DNA from 4 places in the Rhizobium sp. NZLR1b genome. Region 3 is predicted to be linked to each of the others. Evidence: predicted binding sites of a transcription regulator. Region 3 holds the regulator's gene; each other region holds the start of a gene.
The links. The regulator PhoB, encoded in region 3, activates phosphate uptake and scavenging genes when phosphate is short. The targets are predictions, from matches to a motif close to TGTCATNNANCTGTCAT.
Positions count from the first base shown of each region.

Region 1 (7,431 bases), on a different contig from region 3:
ATGGGGACGCTCCTCGTTTTCGTCTCACTTACATAAGAGGAAACTGGCAAAGCTTGGAGCGCAAGTCAAACGCGAAGACCGGCTGCGGTCATTTTTCGGCAGAGCCTGCGAAAGCCCGATTCATCTGCTCTGTTAAAGGTTTGCCGCATCGCACAAAGAGATTGTCACCGGCCTTCTTTTGCGTTTACAGTCTGAAGTGGAGGAATATCCATAATTCAGACGGGGGTCCAGGAGACTGATATGGCGAAGCATGAGGGTCAGATCGTAATCAAGAAATACGCCAATCGCCGGCTATACAATACGGGCACCAGCACTTACGTCACGCTGGAAGACCTGGCGGAGATGGTGAAGAAGGGCGAAGATTTTACCGTCCAGGATGCAAAAAGCGGAGATGACATCACCCATTCGGTGCTGACCCAGATCATCTTCGAACAGGAATCGAAGACCGGCAACACCTTGCTCCCGATCTCCTTCCTGCGCCAGCTCATCACCTATTACGGCGACCAGATGCAGATGGTCGTGCCGAGCTTTCTCGAACATTCGATGCGCGCCTTCGCCGAACAGCAGTCTCAGATGCGCGAGCAGGTGAACCGCGCCTTGGGCGAAACACCTCTCGGCAAGAACCTGCAACTGCCGATGCAGATGGTCGAGGACCAGGTTCGCCGCAACACCGAGCTGTTTCAGCAGGCCATGCAGATGTTCTCGCCCTTCATGACGCCACCCGCCAAGGAAAGCCGCAAGGCCGAGGCTAAGGATATCGATGAGCTGAAGGAACAGCTCCGCGCCCTTCAGAACAAGCTCGACAACCTATAAGCCGATAGAAACATCTCGCCCGGCGCTCCGGATCGAGACGGCAAAGCCGCCGATCACATCGATCAAAGCGATCGTCATCAAAATGAAGAATACCTGCGTCGCAGCGTCCCTGACGAGTAGAAACTCGACCAGGAAGGCGATGAAAACCAGCATCGACAGCATGTGGTTGATAAGGTTGCCAGGCCCGGTTCTGGTTGCCTTCAGGATTTCGAAGAACAGCACGACAAGCGCTATGACGATAATGAGATCGCCGAGCGCCATGCTCCATATCGCGCCCGAGATCATCGACAGCACGATGATATCATGCTGCAGGGCAGGAATGCCGCCATCGCCCATCAGGCCCAGCATCGCCAGATTGTAGAGAATAAACGGGATAATCATCAGAGGCATGGCGGCGATCATCGGCAATCTCCCAGCGCAATATGCTTTGCGCAAATCAGATTCGATTTTCGCAAAGCATATTGCGTCGATTCAAAGTGCTACAGCGTCCTTTGCGCGCCTGAAAAGACGCACGGCGCTGTAGCGGGCTGGAAGAATACTGCCGCAAACCGCTGCCACACTGCAAGTCATTGCAAATATCATATCGCCGAAAAGCAAAAGGCCGGCTTGAGGCCGGCCTTGCAACTTCGATCGGACAAGCCGGATCGGAAATTATGCGCTTTCCTTCGGCGTCAGAACCTGGCGGCCGCGATACATGCCGGTCTTCAGGTCGATATGGTGCGGGCGGCGCAGTTCGCCGGAGTTCTTGTCTTCGACGTAGGTCGGAGCCTTAAGGGCGTCTGCCGAACGGCGCATACCGCGCTTAGACGGGCTTGTTTTTCTCTTCGGTACAGCCATTTCTCTTACTCCACTTGCGGGCAAAACATTCCCACGGCCACACCGGCGGCCGAAACGGACATGTCGCGATTTCGGAATTTCGCGCGCTTATACATGCAAGGGGTGGCCTTGACCAGTCCCCATGCGTATTTTTTGCGAAGCCGATGATTCCGTATCAGACTTCGTCTTCCGGCACGATCCAAGCCTCGGCGCGGGCTGCCTCTTCCCATTTGCGCCAGGCCGGATGCGCCTTCATGGTCGCCATATAGGCCAGCGTGTCGTCCCCGCTGACCAGGTCATAGATCTCGAACCGGTTGACGACAGGCGCAAACATCGCATCCGCGGCCCCGAACGCGCCGAAGAGAAACGGCCCGCCGGATTGCTGTAACAGATCCCGCCAGATCGTCTCGATGTGGCTGATGTCGGCCTCGACCCCATCCGGCAGCGCGATCCTGGCCTTCGGCCGGCGGATATTCATCGGGCAGGCGCCGCGCAGAGCCCGGAAGCTTGAGAGCATTTCCATCGAAACCGAACGGGCGAGCGCCCGCTGGGCACGATCCGCGGGCAGAAGACCGGCGTCCGGATAAAGCTCGGCGGCATATTCGATGATCGCCAGCGATTCCCAGACCTTCAATGCGCCATGCTGCAGAAGCGGCACGCGCCCGGTCGGAGAGACCGCCTTGATATTCGGATTGCCGCCCGCGTCGTCGAAAGGGATCAGCACCTCCTCGAAATCGATGCCGACGCCCGTCAGCGCCATCCAGGGTCGGAACGACCAGGAGGAATAATTCTTGTTGGCGATGTAGAGCGTCGGTCTAGTCATGAGCCTCTCCCGTTCAGGCGTCGAAATCGAAAATCAGCAATTCGTGGAAATGGTTCATGTCTTCGAACACGCAGAATGCCGGCGGTGCCAGTTCTAAAACAGGGGCGTTGCGGCGGATATCGTCGGCGACCTCGTCGAGCATTGCCTGCCAGCGCGGCAAGGCTTCATCCTCCAGCCGTTCGATCGCATAGGCGAATGTCACGTGGAACTTGTAGTCCTCCTGGTTCGGCTGGCGGTAGCCCAGAAGATCAGCAAACGCGTTGCGCCAGGCGCGCATGACCTTGCGGTCGTTCTCCGTCACCCCGTCGACGAGCAGGCCCGACGGGCGAGCTTCGACGATCGCCACCTTGAAGGGCTCGGCCATCGAAAAACCCTCAAGCCGCGCCGCCAGCAGTTCCGTCATGTCGTCTATCGGCGTCTCGAGAGGGAGATCGCCCGGCCAGCAATCCTGCCGGCGCCTGGTCTCGATGATCCCTTCGAACAGCGTCATGTGAAGGCTGGAGATCGGCGTGAACAGGAACTGTGGAGCTTCGGGCATCGCCAGATATCTCTCACGCGCCTCGATCAACGCCGCCTGCGTCTGCGAGCCCTTGTCGAGATGGCAGACGATGGTATTGCCGGCTTCCGGCAGAAAACCGCCGACCTTGCGATAGCGGCTGCCGAGGTGCGCAGGCGGGTTCGGATTGTGTGTCTTCGAGTAACAGAGAAGCTCTTGCGAAAGCGTCGTAATGGTCATGGGCGACTCAGGGGCTCCAGTTGGACTGCATTCGCCCATATGGCAGAACCAAGAATGTCAGATGACGTTTGGTCCTTCTCCTGCATAATTCCTTAAAGCGTGATCGATTCAAGGACAAACTTATGCAGCAATTCAAGGCTTTAAAGCGCCCTTGTACGCGTCTGAAGGACGCGCGGCGCTGTAACCATAAGCTCCGATCTCACCTATAGATGCACTTGATGTAATCGCCCGAGCCCTGTGCGCGCCTCTCGATCACGCCGGCAAGCCGACGAAGGCCTCGTCCTGGTTTGCCGGCATTGCGGTCGATCGGGTTCGGCAATGAAACGGCAAGCAGCGATGCCTGGCGTCGCGTCAGTTTCGACGCCGGCACCTTGAAATGATGCTGGGCCGCAGCCTCGATGCCGTAAATGCCGGGACCCCATTCGGCGATGTTCAGATAGATTTCCATCAGCCGCCGTTTCGACAGGACGAAATCCGTGGAGACAGCGAGCGGAAGCTCCATCGCCTTGCGCACGAAGGAGCGGCCGTTCCAGAGAAAGAGGTTCTTAGCCGTCTGCATCGGGATGGTGCTGCCGCCGCGCGTCGCCTGACCTTTCAGCGTATCCTCGACCAGCATCCGCATTTCCGCCCAGTCGACGCCGCCGTGAAAGCAATATTGCCCGTCCTCTGACATCATCACCGACTGCACCAGAGCCGGGGCGACGTCATCAAGCGACACCCATTGCCTGTCGTAACCGCGCAGCAGCACGAGATCGCGCAGCATCAACGTCGAGACCGGGTGAATGAACGGCAGCAGATAGAAAAAGATCAGGGCATAGGGAAGGATCAGCACGATCAGCACGGAAAGAACAATGCGTTTCAATAGACGCCGGTCTCCGAACCATTGCCGACGAGCCGGCATGTCGACGCTGTCCTCTCTCTCCGGCGCTATATCCAATGTTCCCCAGTCCGATTTCGCCCCTGTCGTTGTCATAGCGCCTGTACGGAGCTTATGCCAGAGTGCGTGGCAAATCTTGCTGCGCCATCGACAATTCCGTTGCAAGCCCCGGGGCGCTCATGCCAAACAGCGCCCATGGACGCGAACCGGGACACTTTCGAGACGAGGCTGAAGAACAACGCCCGCGAGATCGAGGCGCTGCTCGACGCATTGCTGTCACCGAGCCCTCTCTCCGATGAAATCGTCAGACCTGAGACGCTGCGCGACGCCATGCATTATGCCGTGCTGAACGGTGGCAAGCGACTGCGCCCATTCCTCGTCGTCGAAAGTGCCGCCCTTCTCGGCGGTGACGCCGCGGCGGCGCTTCGCGTCGGCGCTGCACTCGAATGCGTTCACTGCTATTCGCTCGTGCATGACGACCTGCCGGCCATGGATGATGATGATCTCCGCCGCGGCAAACCGACGGTACACAAAAAATTCGACGTAGCCACCGCGATCCTCGCAGGCGACAGCCTGCTGACCTACGCCTTCGACATTATCGCCACGCCGGAAACAGCCCTTCCCGAAACGAGCAAGGCATCGCTGGTGCTGGCTCTTGCTCGCGCCGCCGGTCTCGGCGGCATGGCCGGTGGCCAGGCGCTCGATCTCGCGGCAGAAAGACAAGCGCCTGACGAGGCCGGCATCATCCGCCTGCAGGCGATGAAAACAGGCGCGCTGATCCGCTTTGCCTGCGAAGCCGGCGCCCTCATCTCGGCCAGCCCGCCGGAAGATCGCCGCCGCCTGCGCGCCTTCGGCGAAAAGATCGGACTTGCATTCCAACTGGCTGACGACATCCTCGACCTGACCTCGGACACTGCAACCATGGGCAAGGCGACCGGCAAAGATGCAGCCCGCGGCAAGGGAACGCTTGTAGCGCTACGCGGCATGGAATGGGCCGAAGCCCAACTCCATCAGCATGTCCGCGATGCCGAGACACTGCTTGCCCCCTACGGCGCCCGCGCCTCGACCCTCATCGCCACCGCGCATTTCATCGCCGACCGGAAGAGCTGAATCGTCGGATCACGCCGACAATATTTCCTTGAAAGCCGAAACCAGGCGCGCGCATTCCTCGTCCGTGCCGATGCTGATGCGCAGAAACTCCGAAATACGCGGTTTGGCGAAATGCCGGACGAGAACACCACGCTCCCGCAGAGCCGCTTGAAGCGCTGCACCCGACTGGCTCTCATGCTTTGCAAAAACGAAATTTGCTTGAGACGGCAGCACTTCGAAATCCAGCGCTTCGAGTTCCCGGACGAGACCGTCCCGGCTGGCAATGAGCATCTTTCGGCATGTCTCGAACCACGCCTCGTCCTTGATTGCCGCCGTCGCGGCAACCTGCGCCAGGCGATCGAGCGGATAGGAATTGAAGCTGTCCTTGACGCGCTCCAGCGCCTCGATCAGTTCCCGCCGCCCCAGCGCAAAGCCGACGCGCAGACCCGCAAGCGAGCGCGATTTGGACAAGGTCTGAACGACAAGCAGATTGGGATATTTGCAAATGAGCGGGATAGCGCTGTCACCGCCGAAATCGATATAGGCCTCGTCTATCGCGACGACCGCATCCGGATGGGCGGCGATAAGCGCCTCTATGTCGGCAAGCGGCAGGCCGATGCCGGTCGGCGCGTTCGGATTGGCGATGATGATCGCACCGCACGGCCTGTCGTAATCTGCCAGCCGGATCTGAAACCTGTCATCGACAGACACTTCGACCGTCTCGACGCCGTATAGCAGGCTATAGGTCGGATAGAAGCTGTAGGTCACATCTGGATAGAGAAGCGGCCGCTCGTGTTTCAACAGCGCCTGAAACGCGTGGGCGAGAACCTCGTCGGAACCGTTGCCGACGAAGACTTCTTCCGCCGTCAAACCGTGACGGGCGGCGATCGTCTGGCGCAATTCCGTGGCGGCGGGGTCCGGATAGAGCCGCAGACGATCGTCCGCAGCTTGCCGGATCGCCTCGAGCGCCGTTGGAGACGGCCCATAGGGATTTTCATTGGTGTTGAGCTTGACCAGTCCGGGAATACGGGGCTGCTCCCCCGCGACGTAGGGCTGCAGCTTGCTGACGATTGGCGACCAGTACCGGCTCATCCGAACTTGCGGTCGCTCATTCCGCCGCCGTCCGCTGACCGAAACGCTTCTCGATATAGTCGACGACAAGCGCCTCGAAATCGGCAGCGATATGGGGGCCACGCAGCGTCAGAGCCTTCCGGCCGTCGATGAAGACGGGCGCCGCGGGCGTCTCGCCGGTGCCCGGAAGCGAAATGCCGATATCGGCATGTTTGCTTTCGCCGGGACCGTTGACGATGCAGCCCATGACGGCGACGTTCAGCGCCTCGACGCCAGGATATTTCTCGCGCCAGATCGGCATGTTCTTGCGGATGTCGTTCTGGATGTTCTGGGCAAGCTCCTGGAACACCGTCGACGTCGTGCGTCCACAGCCGGGACAGGCGGCAACGACAGGAATGAACTGGCGGAAGCCCATGACCTGCAGGATCTCCTGCGCCACCTGGACTTCCCGCGTGCGGTCGCCGTTCGGCTCCGGCGTCAGCGACACGCGGATCGTATCGCCGATGCCGTGCTGCAGTACGAAGCCCATCGCCGCCGACGAGGCGACGATACCCTTGGTGCCCATGCCGGCCTCGGTCAGACCGAGATGCAAAGCATGATTGGAGCGTTCGGCGAGCATGGAATTGACGGCAATCAGGTCCTGGACCTGGCTGACCTTGGCCGACAGGATGATGCGGTTGCGGGGCAGGCCGATCTCTTCGGCAAGGGCTGCCGAAAGCAGCGCCGATTGTACGATCGCCTCGCGCGTCACCTGCCGGGCCGAAAGCGGCGAACCGGCTTCGGCATTCCTGTCCATCAGCGCCGTCAGCAGATCCTGATCGAGCGAGCCCCAGTTGACGCCGATGCGCACCGGCTTGTCGTAGCGGATCGCCATCTCGATGATCTCGGCGAATTGCTTGTCCTTCTTGTCCTTGAAGCCGACATTGCCGGGGTTGATGCGGTATTTCGCCAGCGCCTCGGCACAATCAGGATGATCGGCAAGCAGCTTGTGGCCGATATAATGGAAGTCGCCGATCAATGGCACGTCCATTCCGAGCCGCAACAGCCGCTCGCGGATCTTCGGCACGGCGGCCGCACTCTCGTCACGGTCGACGGTGATGCGCACCAGTTCCGAGCCCGCCCGGTGGAGGGCAGCGACCTGCGCAACGGTCGAATCGATATCGGCCGTATCGGTGTTCGTCATCGATTGCACGACGACCGGCGCCC
Region 1 covers NZ_JABDWC010000003.1:179,385-186,815, reverse strand. Annotated here, with positions in the region: gene HJB84_RS05365 (acetyl-CoA C-acetyltransferase) at 1-2, opposite strand, end outside; gene phaR (polyhydroxyalkanoate synthesis repressor PhaR) at 241-813, shown strand; gene HJB84_RS05355 (hypothetical protein) at 808-1,215, opposite strand; gene rpmF (50S ribosomal protein L32) at 1,465-1,650, opposite strand; gene HJB84_RS05345 (glutathione S-transferase family protein) at 1,805-2,452, opposite strand; gene HJB84_RS05340 (DUF1868 domain-containing protein) at 2,466-3,188, opposite strand; gene mtgA (monofunctional biosynthetic peptidoglycan transglycosylase) at 3,388-4,125, opposite strand; gene HJB84_RS05330 (polyprenyl synthetase family protein) at 4,261-5,175, shown strand; gene hisC (histidinol-phosphate transaminase) at 5,185-6,246, opposite strand; gene ispG (flavodoxin-dependent (E)-4-hydroxy-3-methylbut-2-enyl-diphosphate synthase) at 6,263-7,431, opposite strand, start outside.
Region 1: HJB84_RS05340 (DUF1868 domain-containing protein) is a predicted target of PhoB. The motif match lies at 3,239-3,255, and genes of this name have one in related genera.

Region 2 (7,431 bases), on a different contig from region 3:
AGGCACGGATTTCGATCTCGGCCATGGCGACGTGGCGATCGCTGCCATCACCTCGTGCACCAACACTTCCAATCCGTCGGTACTGATCGCTGCCGGGCTTCTGGCTCGCAACGCCGTAGCCAAGGGCCTGAAGACGAAGCCCTGGGTGAAGACCTCGCTGGCACCGGGATCGCAAGTCGTCGGCGAATATCTTGCCACGTCAGGCCTGCAAGCCGATCTCGACAAGCTCGGCTTCAACCTCGTCGGCTTCGGCTGCACCACCTGCATCGGCAATTCCGGCCCGCTGCCGGCGCCGATCTCGAAGACGATCAACGACAAGGGCCTGATCGTTTCCGGCGTCCTTTCCGGCAACCGCAACTTCGAAGGCCGCATTTCGCCCGACGTGCAGGCGAACTACCTGGCTTCGCCGCCGCTCGTCGTCGCCTATGCGCTCGCCGGTACGGTGCAGATGGATCTGACCAAGGAGCCGATCGGCGAAGACCAGAACGGCAATCCGGTTTATCTCAAGGATATCTGGCCGACCTCGCACGAGGTGCAGGAGTTCATCCAGAAATACGTGACCCGCGAACTTTACGAAAGCAAGTATGCCGACGTCTTCAAGGGCGACGTCAACTGGCAGGCAGTTCAGGTTCCTCCGGGCCAGACCTATGCCTGGGACGACGATTCGACCTATGTCCAGAACCCGCCCTACTTCGTCGGCATGGGCAAGAAGGGCACCGGCATCGCCGATATCAAGGGCGCCCGCGTCCTTGGCCTGTTCGGCGACAAGATCACCACCGACCACATTTCGCCGGCCGGTTCGATCAAAGCGGCATCCCCTGCAGGTGCCTATCTGCTCGGCCATGAGGTCGCCGTTGCCGACTTCAACCAGTACGGCACACGCCGCGGCAACCATGAAGTGATGATGCGCGGCACCTTCGCCAATATCCGCATCCGCAACCATATGCTCGGCCCGAACGGCAAGGAAGGTGGCTACACCATCCACTACCCGTCGAAGGAAGAGACCTCGATCTACGACGCGGCGATGCAGTACAAGGCCGAAGGCGTGCCGCTCGTCATCTTCGCCGGTGTCGAATATGGCAACGGCTCCTCGCGCGACTGGGCTGCCAAGGGCACCAATTTGCTCGGCGTCAAGGCTGTCGTCGCCCAGTCCTTCGAGCGTATCCATCGCTCGAACCTGGTCGGCATGGGCATCATTCCTTTCGTCTTCGAAGAGGGTACGACCTGGCAGAGCCTCGGCCTGAAGGGCGACGAGCTCGTCACCATCGAGGGCTTGGAAAAGATCAAGCCGCGCGAGAAGAAGATCGCCAAGATCACCTATGGCGACGGCACTGTGAAGGAAGTTCCGCTGCTGTCGCGCGTCGATACGCTCGACGAGGTGGTCTACCTCAACAATGGCGGCATCCTGCAGATGGTTCTGCGCGATCTCGCTGCCTGATTGTTAAGAGCTTCATAATATGATGATGGCCGCCGGAGAGCATTTTCCGGCGGCTTTTCTTTGCGGCGACGGTATTTGAGGGACCTCACGATGATTTGTTTTATGCGGGTTCCGGTTGCGCTGCGTCTCACCCGTTCGTGACTTTTCGTTTGGATCCGGAAGGATTATTCGTACGTTCATATGTCAGGGCCTCCGGTCGAACACGCCGTCGGCGCTGAAAAAGAGGTGCAGGTGAATGTCCCCCCGTTTTCTGATTCCGCTGATCGCCGGCGTTGTTCTCTCAGGCCCGCTTCAGGCCGAAGACGGCACGCCGAAAGGTGTCGTCGAACTGTTTACGGCGCAGGGCTGCTCCTCCTGTCCTCCCGCGGATGCTGCTTTCCGTAAGCTGGTGAGCCAGGGCGATGTCATCGCGCTCGCCTATCATGTCGATTACTGGAACTATCTCGGCTGGGCCGATACGCTGAGCTCGAAGGAAAACACCGAGCGGCAATATGGCTATGCGAGGACAATGGGCCGCAGCAACGTCTACACGCCGCAGGCCATCGTCAATGGGCGCGGTCATCTGGCCGGCGCCGATCTCAACGGTATCAACGGCAAGCTCGATACCTATAGCGGCGAAGGCAACGGGCTGACCGTCCCCATCAGCGCGTCGATGCGCGGCGACGAGCTGGAGATCAAGATCGGCGCGGGACAGGGCAAAGCCAATGTCGTGATGGTGTATTTCGACAAGGAAAAGACCATCGACGTCGAAAAGGGCGAGAACAGCGGAAAGAAGATTTCCTATCTGCACAGCGTCACCAATGTCGAAACCGTCGGCATGTGGGACGGCAAGGCGACCAGTCTGACGCTGCCAGCCAGTGTCCTGCAGCGGCCGCAGCTCGAGGGCTGCGCGATCCTGCTGCAATCGGCGACCGACAACGGCGATCCGGCTGCGATCCTTGGGGCGACCGTGGTGATGGCTGGAAAAAACATCTGAGATTTCATCCGCTTGCGGATGAAGTACCGGGCGGCCCGGCTGAGCGTATTCGGGGCTGGGGTTAAGGTCGATACGCTCCGCCGGGCCCTTTGGCGCGCTGGCGCCAAACCGGGATTCATAATTCTCCTGCAAATGAGGCGCTGTTTTGACTGAAATGCGGCGCTACCGAGAAAGCGACAACGCTATTATGCGCATCGGACGATGCGCCGATTCAAAGTGCTACGGCATCCTTGCGCGTCCAACGCGCGGCGCTGGAGTGCGGCCGAATGTGACGGCCGGCACTCTTGCAATTTGCGGCGGCTCGGGCACACTGTCACTCTCCTGTCACATGCAGAGGCCTCGGAGACTGAATGACAGATCAGCCGGATTTGCGACACGGCGAAAGCCGTTCCGTCGACAATAGTTCCTCAGTCGTCGTCGATCTCAGGGAATACAAGCAAAGCAAAGATCCACTTCCGGTGACCTTTCATCGGCGCGAACTGGATGCGATCCTCTGGATCTACGGCCGTATGGTCGGTGACGGCGAATGGCGCGACTACGCCATCGATCATCTGAAAGACAGGGCGGTATTTTCCGTCTTCAAACGCTCCGGTGAAATGCCGCTCTTCCGCGTCGAGAAAAATCCCAAGCTTGCCGCCAAGCAGGGCGCCTATTCGGTGATCAACGTCCACGGCACCATTCTGAAGCGCGGTCACGAGTTGAACCAGGTGTTGAAGGTGTTCGACAAGGCGCTGAAGCTGGTCGATAAGTAAGCCGAAACACTTTTTCTGCATGTCGTTATCCCGGAACCGCTGCACACTTCCGGGCGACATGCATCAGCCGGCAAACAGCGTGCCGGGATAGATGGACGGATCCGGATCGGTCGTCATACCCTCGCCGAGGACGCGCTGCATGAGCATCGTATCCAGCCAGCGGCCATGCTTGTAGCCGGCCCCCCGCATCAGGCCGACCTCCACGAAGCCCGCCTTGAGATGAAGCGCGATCGAGGCGGGGCTGGCGCCGCCGATGACCGCGATCATCTGACGAAAACCGAGACCGGTGCAGCGGTCGATCAGCTCGGTCATCAATGCTTTGCCGATGCCGCGGCCGCGGGCTTCGGGCGCCAGATAGATCGAATCCTCGACTATCCAGCGATAGGCCGGGCGGACGCGAAAGGCCGAGGCATAGGCGTAGCCGAGCAGGTTTCCGTCAGCATCGGCTGCGGCGATATAGGGATATTGCTGGCCGACGATCGCCGCAAACCGCTGCGCCATCTCAGCCTCGGACGGCGGCGTGATCTCATAGCTCGACGTGCCGTTCAGCACGGATTCGCGATAGATTTCGGCGATGGCGGGGATATCGGCTTCGGAAGCATTGCGCAGGAGGAAGGACATTTCGGCGGCAGGTCCATCGGAGGGCAAGGTCTCTCCTAAACCATTCCGCGAAAGCCGGCGCAACAAAAAAGGCGGCCGAAGCCGCCTTTTCGATCTCAGTCTGTCCTGCTTATTTACGGTTGCCCATGAACTGGAGCAGGAACATGAAGAGGTTGATGAAGTCGAGATAGAGCGTCAGCGCACCCATGATCGCCTTGCGGCCGGCCACGGCGACGTCATCGGCTTCCAGGTACAATTCCTTGATCCGCTGCGTGTCGTAGGCGGTAAGGCCTGCGAAGATCAGGACGCCGATCGCGGAGATCGCGAACTGCAGCGCGGACGACGCCAGGAAGATGTTGACGATTGAAGCGATGATCAGGCCAAAAAGACCCATGATCAGGAACGAGCCCATCGCCGACAGGTTACGCTTCGTGGTGTAGCCGTAAAGCGACAGCGCGCCGAAGGAGGCGGCGGTGACGAAGAAGGTCTGAACGACGCTCTGGCCGGTGTAGACCAGGAAGATCGACGAGAGCGACAGGCCGACAAGTGCGGCATAGACCCAGAAAGTCGTCTGGGCGGCGGCCACGCTCATGCTGTTAATGCGGAAGCTCAGGAAGAAGACGGCCGCAAGAGGCGCAAGGATGACGACCCAGCGCAAAGGCGACTGGAACAGCAGCACGCCGAACTGGGTGAGCTGGCCGTCCTGAACAGCGAAGTTGAATCCGAGATATGCGGCCACGCCGGTGATCGCCAGACCCAGCGCCATCAGGTTGTAAACCTTGAGCATATAAGTGCGCAGGCCTTGATCAATCATCTCGCCGGTCTGCGCGCGGCTTTGATAGTTACGAAGGTCAGCCATAGTTTCCTCTTACAAGCTCCGATGGAAATACGGTGTCGGGTTTTCGACCCGGGCGCCGCTGCGGAGCTCCAGCATGCCTGCAGACAATATGAGGCTTTCGCCGATCGCAAACAAGAGGCTTGCAAAGGCTCGGTCGGTTAAATCGCCGTAAGGTGAAGGGTTTGGGCGTCGCTATCCGGTCAGAGTTCGCGCAGGACGGGCGCCGCCTTCTGTCCGAGGATCCGCCAGGTGCCGATGAGGCCGATGCCGACGGTGAGGACGAGCGCGGTCACCAGCGTCAGCCCCGCCACATCGGGCAGGAAGGTCGAGGGCAGGCGCATGATGCGGGCGACGATGAACCAGGCGGCAACGCCGCCGGCGATCAACGCGAAGATTGCGGTTGCCAGCCCGAGGATCAGATATTCGTAGCTGAAGGCGCGGATCAGCATGGCGCGGGTGGCGCCAAGCGTCTTCAGCACCACCGCGTCGTGGGTGCGCGCCCGGTTTCCGGCGGCAAGCGCGCCGGCCAAGACGAGGATCGAGGCGATGAGAGCAACGGAGGCGGCGGCGCGAATTGCGGTCGCAAGCTCGCCGACCATCTGGTTGACGATATCGATCGCGTCCTTGACGCGGACGCTGGTGATCGTCGGATAGGTGTTGGTGACGGATTTCAGGATCGCCGCATCTTCGGCCGGTGTCGAGGAGGGATCAGTGAGGGTCGCCAGCCAGGCATGCGGGGCGCCGCGGAAGGTGTTCGGCGAGAAAACCATGACGAAGTTGATCGACAGCGATTCCCATTGGACGCGGCGCAGATTGGCGATTTTCGCGGTAATATTGCGGCCGAGCACGTTGACGGTGATCTTATCGCCGATCTTCAGGCCGAGTTCATGCGCCTCTTCCGACGAGAAGGAGACGAGCGGCTCGCCGCTGTAATCCTTGCCCCACCAGTTACCTTCCGTGAGGGCGGCATTCTCCGGCAGGGTGTCGGCATAGGTGATGCCGCGATCGCCGTTCAGCACCCAGCGGCCGGCGGCCGGCACGTCCAACTTGGTGACATCTTCGCCGTTGAAGGCGACGATCCGGCCGCGCAGCATCGGCACTTCAACGAGCTTGCCCTGCGGCGCCTGCGCCTTGACGAGATCGCGGAAGGCGTCGACCTCGGCGCTCTGGATATCGACGAAAAAGAAGTTCGGCGCGCCTTCGTTCATGCGGCCGGTCAGCTGCCGACGCAGGTTGCCGTCGATCAAGGTCAGCGTCACCAGCAAAGCCAGGCCGAGGCCGAGCGAGAGCACGACCGAGGGCGTCAGCGCGCCGGGGCGATGGATGTTGCCGATTGCCAGCCGCAATGCCGGCGAGTTGACGCGCGGGCTGCGGCGCGCAAGCCAGGCGATCAGCGCGGCGACAAGGCGAAGGGCGACGAAGGCAAAGACGATCGCGCCGACGAAGACGACGGCGATGAAGCGGTCATAGGCGGTGACGATGGCAAGGCCGGCAAGGGCGGCCATGAACAGCGCGGCCAGCAGGATGTAGGGCCAGGAGGGCAGGCGGCGGGCCTCGAAACCCTGCTCGCGGAAGAGTGCCGTCGCAGGCACTTCGCGGGCGTGGCCGAGCGGCAGGATGGCGAAGGCGAGTGTCGTCAGGATGCCGAAGAGCGTGGCAAGCAGCAGGGCGCCGGGATAAAGGGTCGGCGCAGTCGAGACCGGCAGGAACTGCGCCAGGAACTGCGCGGCGAAGATCGGCGACAGGGCGCCGATGACGAGGCCGATCAGGATGCCGCCAAGCGCGATGATGGCGATCTGGAAGAGATAGATCAACACGACGACCTGCGCCGGCGCACCCAGACATTTGAAGGTGGCGATGGTGGTGCGTTTGGAATCGAGAAAGGCGCGCACGGCATTGGCGACACCGACGCCGCCGACGATCAGCGCGGTCAGGCCGACCAGCGTCAGGAACTGCGAGAAACGGGTGATGTTTTCGGTGAGCGAGGGTGCGGCGCGGTCGCTGGTGCGAACAGCCCAGCCGGCGGAGGGGAATTCCTTGGTGGCGCGCGCCTGGATGCCCGACATCGCGCCCTTGTCTTCCAGCCGGATCTTGTAGGCATGTTCGACTAGGCTTCCCGTCTGGATCAGCCCGGAGGCTGCGAGCGCCCGGCGGCTGACGAGCAGGCGCGGCGCAAAGCCAAAACCCTCCGACAATGCATCCGGCTCGGTTTTCACCGTGCCGGTGATGCTGAGCTTGACGGTGCCGAGCAGCAATTCGTCGCCGACCGCAAGCCCGAGCCGATCGAGAAGCAGCGGGGCTGCGACCGCACCATAGGTGCCGCCTTGGCCTGAAAGCAGGGCTGCGAGCGGATAGTCCGGCTCGGCCACGAAGCGGCCGTAGAGCGGGTAGGCGTTATCGACGGCCTTGACCTCGACCAGCGCCTGATCGGAACCGTCAGGTTTGCGGGCCATCGAACGCAGGCCTGTCGAGACCGAAACGGTGCCCAGGCTTTCGAGGAAGCCCATTTCCTCAGGCGTCGCCTCGCGATTGTTGAGCTCGAAACGGACGTCGCTGGCCAGCAGCTCCTGCCCCTGCGAGGCAATCGTGTCGGTGATCGATTGCGAGACGGAATTGACGGCGGCGATCGCACCCGTGCCGAGGGCGATACAGGCGAGGAAGATGTAGAAGCCGCGAATGCCGCCGCGCAGCTCGCGGAGCGCCAGGCGAAAAGCGAGCGAGACGCGCGGTGTGATGATGCTCATGCGATCGCCGCCTCGCTATGGCGGGCGGCGCTGTCGCCTTCGATCCTGCCGGAGCGGACGCGGATCTGGCGCGAGCAGCGGTT
Region 2 covers NZ_JABDWC010000003.1:275,073-282,503, forward strand. Annotated here, with positions in the region: gene acnA (aconitate hydratase AcnA) at 1-1,438, shown strand, start outside; gene HJB84_RS05775 (thioredoxin family protein) at 1,674-2,414, shown strand; gene HJB84_RS05780 (DUF2794 domain-containing protein) at 2,765-3,166, shown strand; gene HJB84_RS05785 (GNAT family N-acetyltransferase) at 3,230-3,787, opposite strand; gene HJB84_RS05790 (Bax inhibitor-1/YccA family protein) at 3,897-4,625, opposite strand; gene HJB84_RS05795 (ABC transporter permease) at 4,805-7,348, opposite strand; gene HJB84_RS05800 (ABC transporter ATP-binding protein) at 7,345-7,431, opposite strand, start outside.
Region 2: HJB84_RS05780 (DUF2794 domain-containing protein) is a predicted target of PhoB. The motif match lies at 2,726-2,742, and genes of this name have one in related genera.

Region 3 (7,431 bases):
ATGTCAAGGCTCAAGCCGCCGTCGAGCAGGATCTTGGCTATTCCATGGTGGCGACGGTCGCCCGTGGCCTGACGATGCTGACCTCGGATGAAACCGCAGCGGTCGCCGGCGATCCGGCCGCCCTGCAGGCCAAGCTCAGCGAAAAGGGTGTGCCGCTTGCCGGCCAGCCGCTGCCTTACATGCTCGACGCAGCCAAGACGCTCAACGCCAAGAGCATGACGAGCCGCCTCGCCATGACGGCGGTCGTCTTCATCCTCGCCATTGCCGGCGCCTTCTATGCGCTGCGCGCCATCGCCCCGCGCTTCCGCGCCCGCAATCGGGTTGAGCGTTTCATGCTCTGGGGCCTGCTACTCGCCTCTTCGATTGCTATCCTGACGACGATCGGCATCGTATTCTCGATGCTGTCGGAAGCCGCCCGCTTCTTTGCCGCCGTTCCCGCCGCCGATTTCTTCTTCGGCACCGTCTGGGACCCGCGTTTTGCCGGCGCCGGCAGCTCGTCCTTCGGTCAGTTCGGCCTTATCCCGCTGCTGCTCGGCACGCTCTATATCGGCATGGTCGCCATGCTGGTCGCCGTACCGGTCGGCCTGTTTGCCGCGATCTACATGGCCGAATACGCCTCGCCGAAGCTGCGCGGGATCGCTAAGCCGCTGCTCGAAGTGCTCGCCGGCATTCCGACGATCGTTTACGGCTTCTTTGCGCTCGTCACCGTCGGCCCGTTCCTGCGCGATTTCTCGGCTCAGATCAGCGGCCTGCTCTCCGGCAACTACACCAACTTCATTCAGGCGCAGAGCGTTCTGACCGCCGGCATCGTCATGGGCATCATGCTGATCCCCTACGTCTCCTCGCTGTCGGACGATATCATCACCGCCGTGCCGCGGACGCTGCGTGACGGTTCGCTCGGTCTTGGCGCCACACGCTCCGAAACCATCAAGAAAGTGGTCTTGCCCGCAGCCCTTCCCGGCATCGTCGGCGCCTTGCTGATGACCGCCTCGCGCGCCATCGGTGAAACTATGATCGTCGTGCTGGCCGCCGGTGTCGCCGCCCGCATCCAGATCAACCCCTTCGAGCCGATGACGACGGTGACCGTCAAGATCGTCAATCAGCTCACCGGCGACCTCGAGTTCACCTCGCCGCAGACGCTGGTTGCCTTCGCCCTTGGCATCACGCTGTTCTGCATCACGCTTTGCCTCAATATCTACGCGCTCTACATCGTGCGCAAATACCGGGAGCAGTACGAATGACGGATATTGTTTCTCCCGCCGGGATAACCGTTTCCAAGGCGCCCACGCGCCGCGATATCGGCATCAAGCGCCGCTACGCCGCCGAACGCCGGTTCCAGGCCTATGGCATCGCCGCCATCTCCTTCGGCCTCATCTTCCTGTTCATCCTGCTGTGGACGGTGATCGGCAAAGGCTACACCGCCTTTCAGCAGACGGCGATCACCCTGCCGATCGAATTTTCCGAGAAGACGATCGACCCCAGCAATAAGCGTGCGACCGATGCTTCGGTGCTGATCGCCGCCAACTACCCGGTTCTCCTGCGCGACGCGATCGTCAAGCAGCTGAACGTCAATGCCGCAAGCCGTCCCGACGTGCGCGATGCATCCGCCATGCTCTCCAAGGGTGCGCCGGTCCAACTGCGCGACATGGTCGTCGCCGACCCGTCGATCATCGGCAAGACGGTCAATGTCACCGTGCTTGCCGACGCCAATGTCGACAGCGCCAACAAGGGCCAGATCGACCTGTCGGTCGATGAGAAGAACCGCAAGGTCAACGACAAGCAGGTTGGCTGGATGAACGAGCTGAAGGCGAGCGGCGCTCTCCACAAGCAGTTCAACACCGGCCTCTTCGTCAACGGCAATTCCAGCCGTCCGGAGGCCGCAGGCCTTGGCGTCGCCCTCATCGGCTCGCTCTACCTGATGCTGATCGTGCTGGTGCTCGCTCTGCCGATCGGCGTTGCCGCCTCGATCTATCTCGAGGAGTTTGCGCCGAAGAACAAGCTGACCGATCTGATCGAGGTCAACATCAACAACCTCGCCGCCGTGCCCTCGATCGTCTACGGTCTGCTCGGCCTTTCCGTCTTCATCAACTTCGTCGGCCTGCCGCGTTCGGCTTCGCTGGTTGGCGGCCTGGTGCTGACGTTGATGACCCTGCCGACGATCATCATTGCGACGCGCGCCGCACTGCGCGCCGTGCCGCCGTCGATCCGCGCTGCAGCCCTCGGCCTCGGCGCCTCGAAGATGCAGATGGTGTTCCACCATGTTCTGCCGCTCGCCATGCCCGGCATCCTCACCGGCACGATCATCGGCCTGGCGCATGCGCTCGGCGAAACCGCGCCGCTGCTGCTGATCGGCATGGTCGCCTTCGTCGCCAACGCGCCGACGACGCCGCTCGATCCCTCGACGGCTCTGCCCGTGCAGGTCTATATGTGGGCCAACGAGGCCGAACGTGCCTTCGTCGAGCGGACTTCGGGTGCCATCATCGTCCTGCTCCTGTTCCTGATCGTCATGAACATGGGCGCCATCCTCTTGCGTCGTCGCTTCGAGCGCCGCTGGTAAACGGAGTTACACATCATGAACATGTTGACGGAAGCTGCAGTTGAAAAAGCGCTGGATCAGAAGATGAGCAACGTCCCTTATAAGATGATCGGCAAGGATGTCTCGGTTTACTATGGCGAGAAGCGCGCGCTTTTCGATGTGAACCTGAACATCCGCGAAAACACCGTAACCGCGCTGATCGGCCCGTCCGGCTGCGGCAAGTCGACCTTCCTGCGGAGCCTAAACCGCATGAACGACACGATCGACGGCTGCCGGGTCACCGGCAAGATCACGCTTGATACCGACGATATCTATGATCCCGATATCGACGTCGTCGAACTTCGCGCCCGCGTCGGCATGGTCTTCCAGAAGCCGAACCCGTTCCCGAAGACGATCTATGAAAACGTCTCCTACGGCCCGCGCATCCATGGCCTTGCCAAGTCGAAGGCCGATCTCGACCAGATCGTCGAGACCAGCCTGCAGCGTGCCGGCCTCTGGAACGAGGTCAAGGACCGCGTGCATGAATCCGGCACCGGCCTGTCCGGCGGTCAGCAGCAGCGCCTCTGCATTGCCCGCGCCGTCGCCGTCAGCCCTGAAGTCATCCTGATGGACGAGCCCTGCTCGGCGCTCGACCCGATCGCCACCGCCAAGGTCGAGGAACTGATCCACGAACTGCGCGAGAACTACACGATCGTCATCGTCACCCACTCCATGCAGCAGGCCGCGCGCGTCTCGCAGCGCACCGCCATGTTCCACCTCGGCAATCTCGTCGAGGAGAACGACACCGACAAGATGTTCACCAATCCCGACGATCCGCGCACCCAGGACTACATCATGGGTCGCTTCGGTTGATTTTGGCGACACCAAGCCTTCCCGTTATTCGAGGATAAAGCCCCATGGCATCGACACATATTTTTTCTGCCTATGATGATGATCTGAAGTTCCTGTCCAGGCGGATTTCCGAAATGGGCGGCCTGGCCGAGCAGATGGTCAGCGAGGCCGTCCGGGCGCTCGTCAACGGCGATACCGCGCTGGCGCAGAAGGTCATCTCCGACGATGTGATCCTCGATCACGCCGAGCGAGAAATCGGCGACAAGGCGATCGTTACCATCGCCCGCCGTCAACCGATGGCCTCGGACCTGCGCGAAATCATGGGTTCGATCCGCATCGCCGCCGATCTCGAACGCGTCGGCGACCTCGGCAAGAACACCGCCAAGCGCGTCATCGCCGTGCAGAGCACCGGCGTTCCGCGCAAGCTCGCCCGCGGTCTCGAGCATCTGTCCGAGCTGGCGCTCGTCCAGCTCAAGGAAGTGCTCGACGTCTACACGACGCGCTCCGCCGACAAGGCCAATGCGATCCGTGAACGCGACAACGAGATCGACGCGATGTACACCTCGCTGTTCCGCGAGCTGCTGACCTACATGATGGAAGATCCGCGCAACATCACCAGCTGCACGCATCTGCTCTTCTGCGCCAAGAACATCGAGCGCATCGGCGACCACGCCACCAACATCGCCGAGACGATCTACTACATGGCGACCGGCGCACAGCCGGAAGGTGACCGTCCGAAAGACGACAGCGCCAACACCGTCGGCGCGGTCACGGAATAAAGCCCATACTAGCCGTTGCGTGCGCGCCCATCCGGGCGCGCAAAGAGGTCGCAGCCACCTTTCTGAATTTGCGCAGGATGCATTGCTTAAATCACCCCGGTTTAAGGAACATGCGCGAGGAGACCGACAGGCATGATCCCGAGAGTTGCAGTTGTTGAAGACGAGGAAGCCTTGAGCGTGCTTCTTCGCTACAATCTCGAAGCGGAAGGCTTCGAGGTCGATACTATCCTTCGTGGCGACGAAGCCGAAATCAGGCTTCAGGAGCGCACGCCCGACCTGCTCATCCTCGATTGGATGCTGCCCGGCGTCTCCGGCATCGAACTCTGCCGGCGCCTGCGCATGCGGCCGGAAACCGAACGTCTGCCGATCATCATGCTGACGGCGCGCGGCGAAGAGAGCGAGCGCGTCCGCGGACTGTCGACCGGGGCCGACGATTACGTCGTCAAGCCGTTCTCGACCCCGGAGCTCGTTGCCCGCGTCAAGGCGATGCTACGCCGCGCCCGTCCCGAGGTGCTGTCGACGGTGCTGAAATGCGGCGATATCGAACTCGACCGCGAAACCCATCGCGTCCATCGCAAAAGCCGCGAAGTCCGCCTCGGCCCCACCGAATTCCGCCTGCTGGAATTCCTGATGTCGTCGCCGAGCCGGGTCTTCTCCCGCTCGCAGCTTCTCGACGGCGTCTGGGGCCACGATATCTATGTCGACGAACGCACCGTCGACGTCCATGTCGGCCGCCTGCGCAAGGCGCTGAACTTCTCCAACATGCAAGACGTCATCCGCACCGTCCGCGGCGCCGGCTATTCGATGGAAGCCTGAGGGGTTTCCGATAAAGTCGAGCAAGCTCTGCCCCTCACCCTAACCCGACCGGGGTCGAGCCACTCGTCTCGACCCCGGTGCCGGCAGGCGGATGAGGGGCAGCCACACCCAACGTACTCACATAAAAAAACGGGCCTTCCAGCCCGTTTTTGCATGTCGACAATGTCACCCGTTCAGCTCGCCCGCGCTGCCGCCCGGCGGCGTTCGTTGACGGGCTGGTAGGCGAGTTTCTGGTGATAGCCGCAATAGGGTGAATTGTCGGGGGACTCGCAGCCGCAGAAGTGGAAGTCATCCTTCAGCGGATCGCCGACCGGCCACTTGCAAGTGCGTTCGGTCAGTTCCGTCAGGCCGAGGCGGCGGGAGATCGGCACGACCACGCTGCCTTTCGGCACGTATTCCATTTCCTCGACCGTTTCGATCTCGATCTCTTCCTTCAGCATCGTTGCGCCCTGCTGGCGGGTAACGGTGCGGGTGGTGATCCGAGAGGCGAAGTTCGGCGCGCGCGGCGCCGATGTATTGCGTTTCGGCGTTCGGGCCGTGGCGGCCGTGCCGCCGGCCTTGGCGCGGCCCGGAAGGCTCAGGCGGTGCACCTTGCCGATTACAGCGTTTCTGCTGACACCGCCAAGTTGCGCCGCGATCTGGCTGGCGCTCAGTCCTTCGGCCCAAAGCTTCTTGAGTTTCTCGACCCGCTCGTCTGTCCAGTTCATGCCCTGTCTCCACCTTCTGCGTTGGTGATGGCAGAATCCCTCACCGTTGCCTCGGAAGCTCCGAAACAAGAAACGCTTGATCAATTTTGGTGACTAGTTCCGCCGCATGCAGTCTAGTAATTGAACTTTAACCTAGTGTGAGCGTGACTCCGTGACAAGAGTCGCATGAATCCGGATGAATCGAATTCGGAGTTTTCCCCAACTTGCTGCCCCAGCGTGTCATTTCTGCAATAAAGCCTGTTGAAGGTCGAAAACACCGCTGTACAACCTTGCTGCATGCGCTAAGGGCGCAGTTTTGTTGACATTGCAGCGCGAAAAGGAAATAGTACCGCTGGCCGCCGCAAGGCGGCATTTTTAATTTTTCGGGCCTGGTTTTCTTAGCCGGAGTCCGTTGCTTGATAACTCTGATCGGGAGACCGCGCCATGGCTGAAGCCGCGCCGCTTTATGACACCTACTCTCGTGCCCCGCTGCGGTTCGAGCGAGGCGAGGGCGTGTGGCTGATCACCGAAAGCGGCGAACGTTATCTCGATTTCGGCGCCGGTGTTGCCGTCACCTCGGTCGGCCACGGCAATCCGCATGTGGTCGGCGCGCTGAAGGAGCAGGCCGACAAGGTCTGGCACCTCTCCAACATCTATGAGATCCCCGGCCAGGAGCGTTTGGCCAAACGGCTGACCGACGCCACCTTCGCCGACAAGGTGTTCTTCACCAATTCGGGTGCTGAAGCGCTCGAATGCGCGATCAAGACGGCGCGCCGTTATCAGTTTTCCAACGGCCATCCCGAGCGCTTCCATATCATCACCTTCGAGGGCGCCTTCCATGGGCGGACGCTCGCGACAATCGCCGCCGGTGGCCAGGAGAAATATCTCGAAGGCTTCGGCCCCAAGGCGCCGGGTTTCGATCAGGTGGCGTTCGGCGACATCGAAGCGGTCCGCGCCGCGATCACCGATGCGACGGCGGCAATCCTCATCGAGCCGGTGCAGGGCGAGGGCGGCGTGCGTCCTGCCACCCCCGAATTCATGAAGGCGCTTCGCCAGATTTGCGACGAAAACGGCCTGCTGTTGATCCTCGACGAGGTCCAGACCGGCGTTGGCCGCACCGGCAGGTTCTTTGCCCATGAATGGTCGGGCGTCACGCCCGACATCATGGCGGTTGCCAAGGGCATCGGCGGTGGGTTCCCGCTCGGCGCCTGCCTTGCTACTTCAGAGGCCGCCTCCGGCATGAAGGCCGGCACGCATGGCTCGACCTATGGCGGCAATCCGCTCGCCATGGCCGTCGGCAGCGCCGTGCTCGACATCATCCTCGCCGATGGCTTCCTCCAGCAGGTGCGCGACGTAGCACTCGTCTTCCGCCAGGGCCTCGCCTCGCTGAAGGATCGCTATCCCGATGTGATCGAGGATATCAGAGGCGAGGGGCTGTTGCTCGGCATCAAGGCTGCTATTCCCTCGGCCGAATTGCTGCAGGCGATCCGCGCCGCCCATCTGCTCGGCATACCCGCCGGCGATAACGTCATCCGCCTTCTTCCGCCCCTCGTCGTCACCGCCGAGGAAGCCCGAGAGGGCCTTGACCGCATCGAGCGCGCCGCCGAGAGCATTCGCGCCGCGAAGGTCAAGAAAACGGCTTGAAGAGATTGCCGCCTTCGGGCGCAGCACAGGTAAGAACATGGCTCCCAAACATTTCCTCGATCTTTCCGCGGTCACCTCAGCCGATCTCAGAACCATCATGAACGATGCGCTCGCCCGCAAGCAGGCCTTCAAGGCCGGC
Region 3 covers NZ_JABDWC010000007.1:275,253-282,683, reverse strand. Annotated here, with positions in the region: gene pstC (phosphate ABC transporter permease subunit PstC) at 1-1,241, shown strand, start outside; gene pstA (phosphate ABC transporter permease PstA) at 1,238-2,557, shown strand; gene pstB (phosphate ABC transporter ATP-binding protein PstB) at 2,573-3,388, shown strand; gene phoU (phosphate signaling complex protein PhoU) at 3,433-4,146, shown strand; gene phoB (phosphate regulon transcriptional regulator PhoB) at 4,279-4,962, shown strand; gene HJB84_RS13525 (GcrA family cell cycle regulator) at 5,136-5,669, opposite strand; gene HJB84_RS13520 (aspartate aminotransferase family protein) at 6,093-7,292, shown strand; gene argF (ornithine carbamoyltransferase) at 7,330-7,431, shown strand, end outside.

Region 4 (7,431 bases), on a different contig from region 3:
GCAGCTTCATGGGATACCTGATCAGATTGTGGACCTGTGGCGCGGACTATTCCCGAACCCGGTTGCCGGGTCAATCGTCCTTGATCGCCGCCTTGTTCTCGCCGCGCAGCCAGAAGGCCCGGTGCGAGGCAAAACGGTCTTGCGCCAGATGGTCCTTCAATGCCGGCAGCAATTGATGCAACTCGTCCTTCAGCGTGAAGGGCGGGTTGACGATGACGAGGCCTGAGCCCGTCAATCCGGTGATGCCGCGGTCGCTGCGGACCGCGAGTTCGGCGCAGAGCATTTTCGGGATGTCGAGCGCCTGCAGCGCCTCGTGGAATTCCTTGATCGGCGCACCCTTCTTCAGCGGATACCACAGGCAATAGGTGCCGCCGGGAAAACGGCGATAGGCCTTTTCCAGTCCCTCGGCGAGGCGCTGATATTCGTCCTCTTCCTCGAAGGGCGGATCGACGAGCACGATGCCGCGCTTCTCCTTCGGCGGCAGGTGCGCGCCGAGCGCCAGCCAGCCGTCGAGCTCGGTGATGCGGGCGTGGTGATCGCCCTCGAACAGCCGGTGCAGCCTGACGAAATCTTCGGGATGGAGTTCCATTGCCGACAAGCGATCCTGTGGCCGGAACAGCAGCCGCGCAAGTTTCGGCGATCCGGGATAGAAACGGACGCCGCCCTCAGGGTTGAGTTCGCGGATGGCGGAGAGATACGGCTCCAGCAGTTCGGAAACCTGAGGGCCGAGATCGGCCTCCATCAGCTTGCCGATGCCTTCGAGCCATTCGCCGGTTTTCTGCGCTTCTTCGGACGAGAGGTCGTAGAGCCCGATGCCGGCATGCGTGTCGAGCACGCGGAATGCCCCATCCTTCTTTTGCATGTAGCGGATCAGCCGCGCCAGCACGGCATGTTTCAGCACATCGGCAAAATTGCCCGCGTGATAGATGTGGCGGTAGTTCATTTTCGCTGATGTCCGTATGAATTCGCGTCATGGGGAAGTTTTGTGGCTTTTGGCCGTGCAAGCCTTGGAATATACAAATGCCATGAACATTGCGACCCCCATCCACGCCAAATCCCCGAAGTCGGACACCAGGGTAGGCCACACGGCCTGTCCGCACGACTGTCCCTCCACCTGCGCGCTGGAGGTCGATATAGCAGAGGATGGCCGCATCGGCCGCGTGCGCGGCGCCGGCGACCATTCCTATACCTCCGGCGTCATCTGCGCCAAGGTCGCCCGTTATGCCGAGCGGCTCTACCATCCCGAGCGGCTGATGCATCCCTTGCGCCGCGCCGGCGCCAAGGGGGCAGGGCAGTGGCAGCAGATTTCCTGGGACGATGCGCTGGATGAGATCGCCGAAGCCTTCGTGAAGGTCGAGGCAAGGGACGGCAGCGAGGCGATTTGGCCCTATTTCTATGCCGGCACCATGGGCTGGGTGCAGCGCGATTCGATTGATCGCCTGCGCCATGCCAAGCGCTATTCGGGCTTCTTCTCTTCGATCTGCACCAACCCCGCCTGGACCGGCTTCACCATGGCGACCGGCACGCTGCGCGGTCCCGATCCGCGCGAGATGGGCCGCACCGATTGCGTCGTCATCTGGGGTACCAACGCGGTCTCGACGCAGGTCAACGTGATGACCCACGCCATCAGGTCGCGCAAGGAGCGCGGCGCGAAGATCGTCGTCATCGACATTTACGACAATCCGACGATGAAGCAGGCCGACATGGCCTTGATCGTCAAGCCGGGCACCGATGCGGCACTTGCCTGTGCCGTCATGCACATCGCCTTCCGCGACGGCCATGCCGACCGTGACTACATGGCGAAATATGCCGACGATCCCGCGGGGCTCGAAGCGCATCTGAAAACCAGGACGCCGCAATGGGCAGCAGATATCACCGGCCTTTCGGTCGAGGAGATCGAAGCCTTCGGCCGCCTCGTCGGCACAACGAAAAAGACCTTCTTCCGCCTGGGCTATGGCTTCACCCGCCAGCGCAACGGCGCCGTAGCCATGCATGCGGCCGCCTCGATCGCCACCGTTCTCGGTTCCTGGCAATATGAGGGCGGCGGCGCCTTCCATTCGAACAGCGATATCTTCCGCATGAACAATGCGGAGCTGACCGGCCGGCCGATGAAGGATGCCGATATCCGCATGCTCGATCAGTCGCAGATCGGCCGCGTGCTCACCGGCGATGCTGTGGCGCTACGCCATCGCGGCCCGGTGAGAGCAATGCTGATCCAGAACACCAACCCGGCAAACATCGCTCCCGAACAGCGCCTCGTCAGACGCGGCTTTGCCCGGGACGACCTCTTCGTCGCCGTGCACGAGCAGTTCATGACCGAGACGGCTGATATCGCCGACATCGTCATCCCGGCGACGATGTTCGTCGAGCATGACGACATCTACCGGGCCGGTGGCCAGAACCATATCCTGCTCGGGCCGAAGCTGGTCGAGCCGCCACCTAGCGTGCGCACCAATCTCTTCGTCATCGAGGAACTGGCCAAACGCCTCGGCGTCGCCGATCGACCCGGCTTCGGTTTTTCTGCCCGCGAAATGGTCGACCGCGTCCTCGAATCGAGCGGCCTGCCGGATTACGACCATTTCCTCGAACACAAATGGTTCGATCGTCAGCCCGCTTTCGAGGAGGCGCATTATCTGAACGGCTTTGCCCATCCGGATGGCAAGTTCCATTTCCGCCCGGACTGGATCAATCAGCCGGCGCCGAACAAGCCGCCGGCGGCGATCGGCGTGCTCGGGCCGCATGCCGAGCTTCCGGCTTTCCCCGATCAGGTCGATGTCATCGAAGTTGCCGATCGCGAACATCCCTTCCGTCTCGCCACGTCGCCCGCCCGCAATTTTCTGAATTCGAGCTTCTCCGAGACCAAGACGTCTCGTCAGAAGGAAGGCCGTCCTGAGGTGATGATCAATCCCGCCGACGCTGAAGCCAATGGCATCGCCCACGGCGATCTCGTCCGCATCGGCAACAGTCGCGGCGATCTGCGCATCCACGCCCGCATCACCACCGAGGTGAAACCTGGCGTTTTGATCGCCGAGGGCCTCTGGCCGAACAAGGCGCATGTCGATGGCGAGGGTATCAACGTCTTGACCGGCGCCGACCCGGTCGCGCCCTATGGCGGGGCGGCCGTGCATGATAACAAGGTCTGGCTTCGCAGGGACGCAGCATGATGCAGCCGAAATCGCGGGTGAAGATCGTCAGCGAGGAAACGCTGTCGAATGGTTGGACAAAGCTGAGCAGTTATCTGCTCGATTATATCGACCGCAAAGGCGCGACCCAGCGCTTGAAGCGGGAGGTTTATCACCGCACGCCCGCCGCCTGCATCCTGCTTTATGATCCGAAGCGGGATCTCGTCGTTCTCGTCCGCCAGTTCCGGCTTGCCGTGCATCTGAACGGCGATCCGGCCTGGATGATCGAGGTGCCGGCCGGCCTTCTCGATGACGACCATCCCGAACAGGCGATCCGCCGCGAGGCGATGGAAGAAACCGGTTACCACCTGCGCGATGCGCGTTTCCTCTTCAAATGCTACCCGTCGCCGGGCGCGGTCACCGAAGTCGTCCACTTCTTCGTCTCCCTGATCGACATCGCCGACCGGGTCGCGGAAGGCGGCGGCCTGGACGAGGAGCACGAGGATATCGAGGTTCTCGAAGTCCCGCTCGACGAAGCCGCCGGAATGATCGAAGACGGCGAGATCTTCGACGCCAAGACGATCATGCTGCTGCAATGGGCCATGTTGAACAGGAATGATCTTCGATAGCGGATGCGGCGATCGAGGCCTCGTTCGCCAAATTGCCTGCGGGGCGATCCCATTACCCGCGATCGTCTTAGTTTTCGCCGCGAACTCGCATCATCTGCCGAAAGGCACGTCGCTTTAATACAGGTGTTGCGTTGATGATGCGCATGACGCCGCGCATGGCAGCGAGCTGGACTGTGCCGACAATCGGCCGATGAGCCGGATCGCTGGCATCCATATGCCTTTTCGATTCGAGTACTGCTTCGGTACTGTAGCGAAGCATTTCGGCTTCATAGGCGTGTATGGCTTCGACGAGCGGCTTTTGACCTCGGTCCGCCTCGACCAGCATATGCCCAAGCAGAGCGGCATCGCGAAGCGCCGTATTGGCGCCGGCGCCGCGTCCAGGTGTCATCGTATGGACGGCGTCACCGAGCAGTGTGACGTTCGAACTCGTCCAAGGTTTCAGCGGCACGGAAGTCCTGACCTTGACATCGTGGATGGTCGCGGGCTCCGTCATACGGATGAGCGCGCGCAAGTGCGGATGCCAGTCCCGAGCAAGCTCCAGGCCCAATTCTCTCAATTGCTCTCCGCTCAGGCCGGCCGTATCCCGCGGGCAATTCTGCCGAGCGCCCCAGATGCCCCAGCCGATACTGTCCTCGTCGAGCGCTTCGACGAAATCCGGCCAGCGAGCGGCAAAATCAGGGTTGCTGCGGCTGTCGGCGAACTCGAGCGAGTGAATAATCGCGCCGAACCCCATCGGCGCCATAATCATCGACATGCCTTTCAGCATCTTGTCCGACAGCAGAGCTTTCGCCTCGACCGTCATAGGAATTTTGCCCCCGAGCGACACGATCCCCGTGTCTTCCAGACGCGCTTCCGGCAAGTATTGCCTGCGCACAGCAGAGTTCGTGCCGTCAGCGCCGACCAAAACATCTCCCGTCGCCAGACTTCCATCCTGAAAGCAAGCGGTGACGGACCCGTCGGCGTTACGTCCGTACCCCTGAAGCGCTTTGCCGAAGGAGACGTTGTCTTCAAGCCCCCTGAGCAGAACCCGCCTCAGCGTCTTTCGAACGACGTTCTTTTCACCGTCAAGAGTATTCGCAGCCGCATCACCGATGTCGAAGCTCAGCACCTCACCAAGCTGTTCCGTCAACATGTTGAAATAGCATGGCGACCTGGCGCATGTGGTAAGATAGAGGTCGTAGAGTTCGTTGGGTATACAGGCCTTTAGCGCTCGGCTCCCAGCCGGGCTGATACCGACGCGATAGCCGCCGGTGTCGGCGTTCGGTGCGATGTCGCGCTCATACACCGCAATGCAAACGCCAGCCTGTTTAAGCAGATGAGCGAGTGCCAAACCGCCAGTCCCGGCGCCGATAATCAAAACCTTCATGGTGCTAGTCCTTGTCGAGCTTGGAGTGGGTGGAGAACTCGACGGCAATCTGCCTGAGCCACTCGTCTGTCCAGGTGATGCGCCCGGCGCGCAGGTCCCCGATGACGCCATTGACCCAAGACAACTCGGTCGCGTGAAGCGCTCGGAGATATTCCATCTCAAGTAGGAAGAGCCTTGGTACGGCCTGCGCCTCCCGCAGGAGCCCGTCGATCCGCCGAAGTTCCGACTCGATGGCTTTTGCCCGGTGCTCAAGCAGACCCAACACATCGTTCGGCGTCAGCAGAGCAAGAAATGATACGGCTGCGGGGAATTCCGGATATTCCCGCGTCAAGGTCGACAACATCTCGCGGATCCATGCCAGCGCAACGTCGCGGCCCTTTTCGGTGATCTCGTATACGGTCCGCTCGGGACGCTTGTCATCCCGGACTGTTTTCTGCTGGGCAATCAATGCCTCGCGCTCGAGCCGATGGATGGTTTGATAAAGGCTCGCCCTCTGCGTGACGTTGATCACTTCATCCTTGCCGCGCTCCTTGATGAGCCGCTGCATTCGGTAAGGATGCAGCGGCTCTTCCATGAGCATTGCAAGGACAGCGAGCGCGACTGGTGAGCGTTTGATTAAGGTCATAGTCATAGTATTACTAGTTAAGTTATAACTAGTCAACTGGCTGTTGGACAGGGTACTCGGTTGGATCGGTGACCGTGAATTCGTGGAGCGGCGCATCGGACCATTTCCAAAGCGCAAGTTTCCGCTTTAAGGTGAGTGTGCTCGAAATTTCATACGACTGTCACGAAGCGGTTCTATCCGCTGCGGTCTGTCAATCATCCGATGCGGTCAGGAGAAAGCCCATGTGGCTCAGCAATTTCACCCTCGTTCTCCCAAACGAGGTGGTGAGCGAAGGTTCCGTGCGTGTTGAGGACGGCGTCATTGCCGAGATCAGGCCGGAGCCGGTTGCCGGGGCGGCGATCGACGGCGGCGGCCGGCTGCTGATGCCGGGCTTCGTCGATCTGCACGGCGACATGATCGAGCGCGAGATCGCGCCGCGCCCGAACGCGACGATGCCGATCGATTTCGGCATTCATGAACTCGACAAGAAGCTTGCCGCCGCCGGTGTCACCACGGCCTTTGCCGCCGTCTCCTTCGCCACCGAAAGCGTCTATGGTCACGTCCGCTCGTTGGAGACGACCTCGGCGGTCATCGAAGGCATCAACCGCTTGCGCGACAATCTGCTGATCGATCACCGCGTTCACGCCCGCTACGAAATCACCAATGTCGGCGCCGCTCCGGCGCTCGAACGCCTGCTGAATGCCGACCAGATCGACATGGTTTCGCTGACCGACCACACGCCGGGCCAGGGCCAGTACAACAACCTGCAAAGCTACATCCTCAGCATTTCCGAGCGCCGCGCCGTCTCCGAGGAAATGGCAGCCGAGATCGTCGCCAAGCGCATCGCCATGCGCAACAATCCTGACATCGAGGCCAAGCTGAAGGAGATCGTCGCGCTGTCGCTGAAGCACAAGCTGTCGCTGGCCTCGCATGATGATGACAGCGTCGAAAAAGTCGCCGAGATGCACGACCTCGGCGTCACCATCAGCGAGTTTCCGGTGACGGCGCCCGCCGCAGAGGAGGCGCGCCGGCGCGGCCTCTGGACGCTGATGGGAGCGCCGAACGCGCTGCGCGGCCAGTCGATGTCGGGCAATCTCAGCGCCCTCGATGCCGCAAGGGCCGGTCTCCTCAGCGTCATCGCCGCCGACTATCACCCGGCCGCCTTCGTGCCGGGCATCTTCAAGCTCGCCGACATGGTGGAGGGTGGACTGCCGGCCGCCGTCGCCATGGCCACCGGCAATGCCGCCCGCTCCGCCGGCCTCCTGGATCGCGGCGAAATCGCCATCGGCCAGCGCGCCGATCTGGTCGTGGTTGAGCCAGGCGAGGTCCATCGCATCCGTGCGACGTTCCGCGCCGGCCGCTTCGTCTACAGCGACGGCACGCTGCATCCTATACATGCGCTGGCGGCATAGCTCAACTCCCTGCTGAGGTGCCTGGAACGTCTGCGAAGTCACGGTGCATCACTCGTCCAGTGAGCGCATAAATTTCACTTGCAATTGAAAATTCAATTTGTAATCTACGCTCGTCGACAACGGTTACCGCAATTGCAACTTCAGGGCGCTGGATTCCGTCCGGCGGGCCACTGGGCTGGGGAAATATGAATAGCTTTGGGACCGGCAAACGTTGAGTCCGAATGCCTCGATCGAGAGAGTCGACGCCGTCGACGATTCTGACTTGTCACACGGCATCACTATCCCAGCGCCAGCTGAT
Region 4 covers NZ_JABDWC010000002.1:198,533-205,963, reverse strand. Annotated here, with positions in the region: gene HJB84_RS03230 (glutathione S-transferase) at 1-10, opposite strand, end outside; gene HJB84_RS03225 (23S rRNA (adenine(2030)-N(6))-methyltransferase RlmJ) at 71-943, opposite strand; gene HJB84_RS03220 (molybdopterin-dependent oxidoreductase) at 960-3,164, shown strand; gene HJB84_RS03215 (NUDIX domain-containing protein) at 3,161-3,751, shown strand; gene HJB84_RS03210 (NAD(P)/FAD-dependent oxidoreductase) at 3,819-5,117, opposite strand; gene HJB84_RS03205 (PadR family transcriptional regulator) at 5,122-5,742, opposite strand; gene HJB84_RS03200 (alpha-D-ribose 1-methylphosphonate 5-triphosphate diphosphatase) at 5,964-7,133, shown strand.
Region 4: HJB84_RS03200 (alpha-D-ribose 1-methylphosphonate 5-triphosphate diphosphatase) is a predicted target of PhoB. The motif match lies at 5,890-5,906, and genes of this name have one in related genera.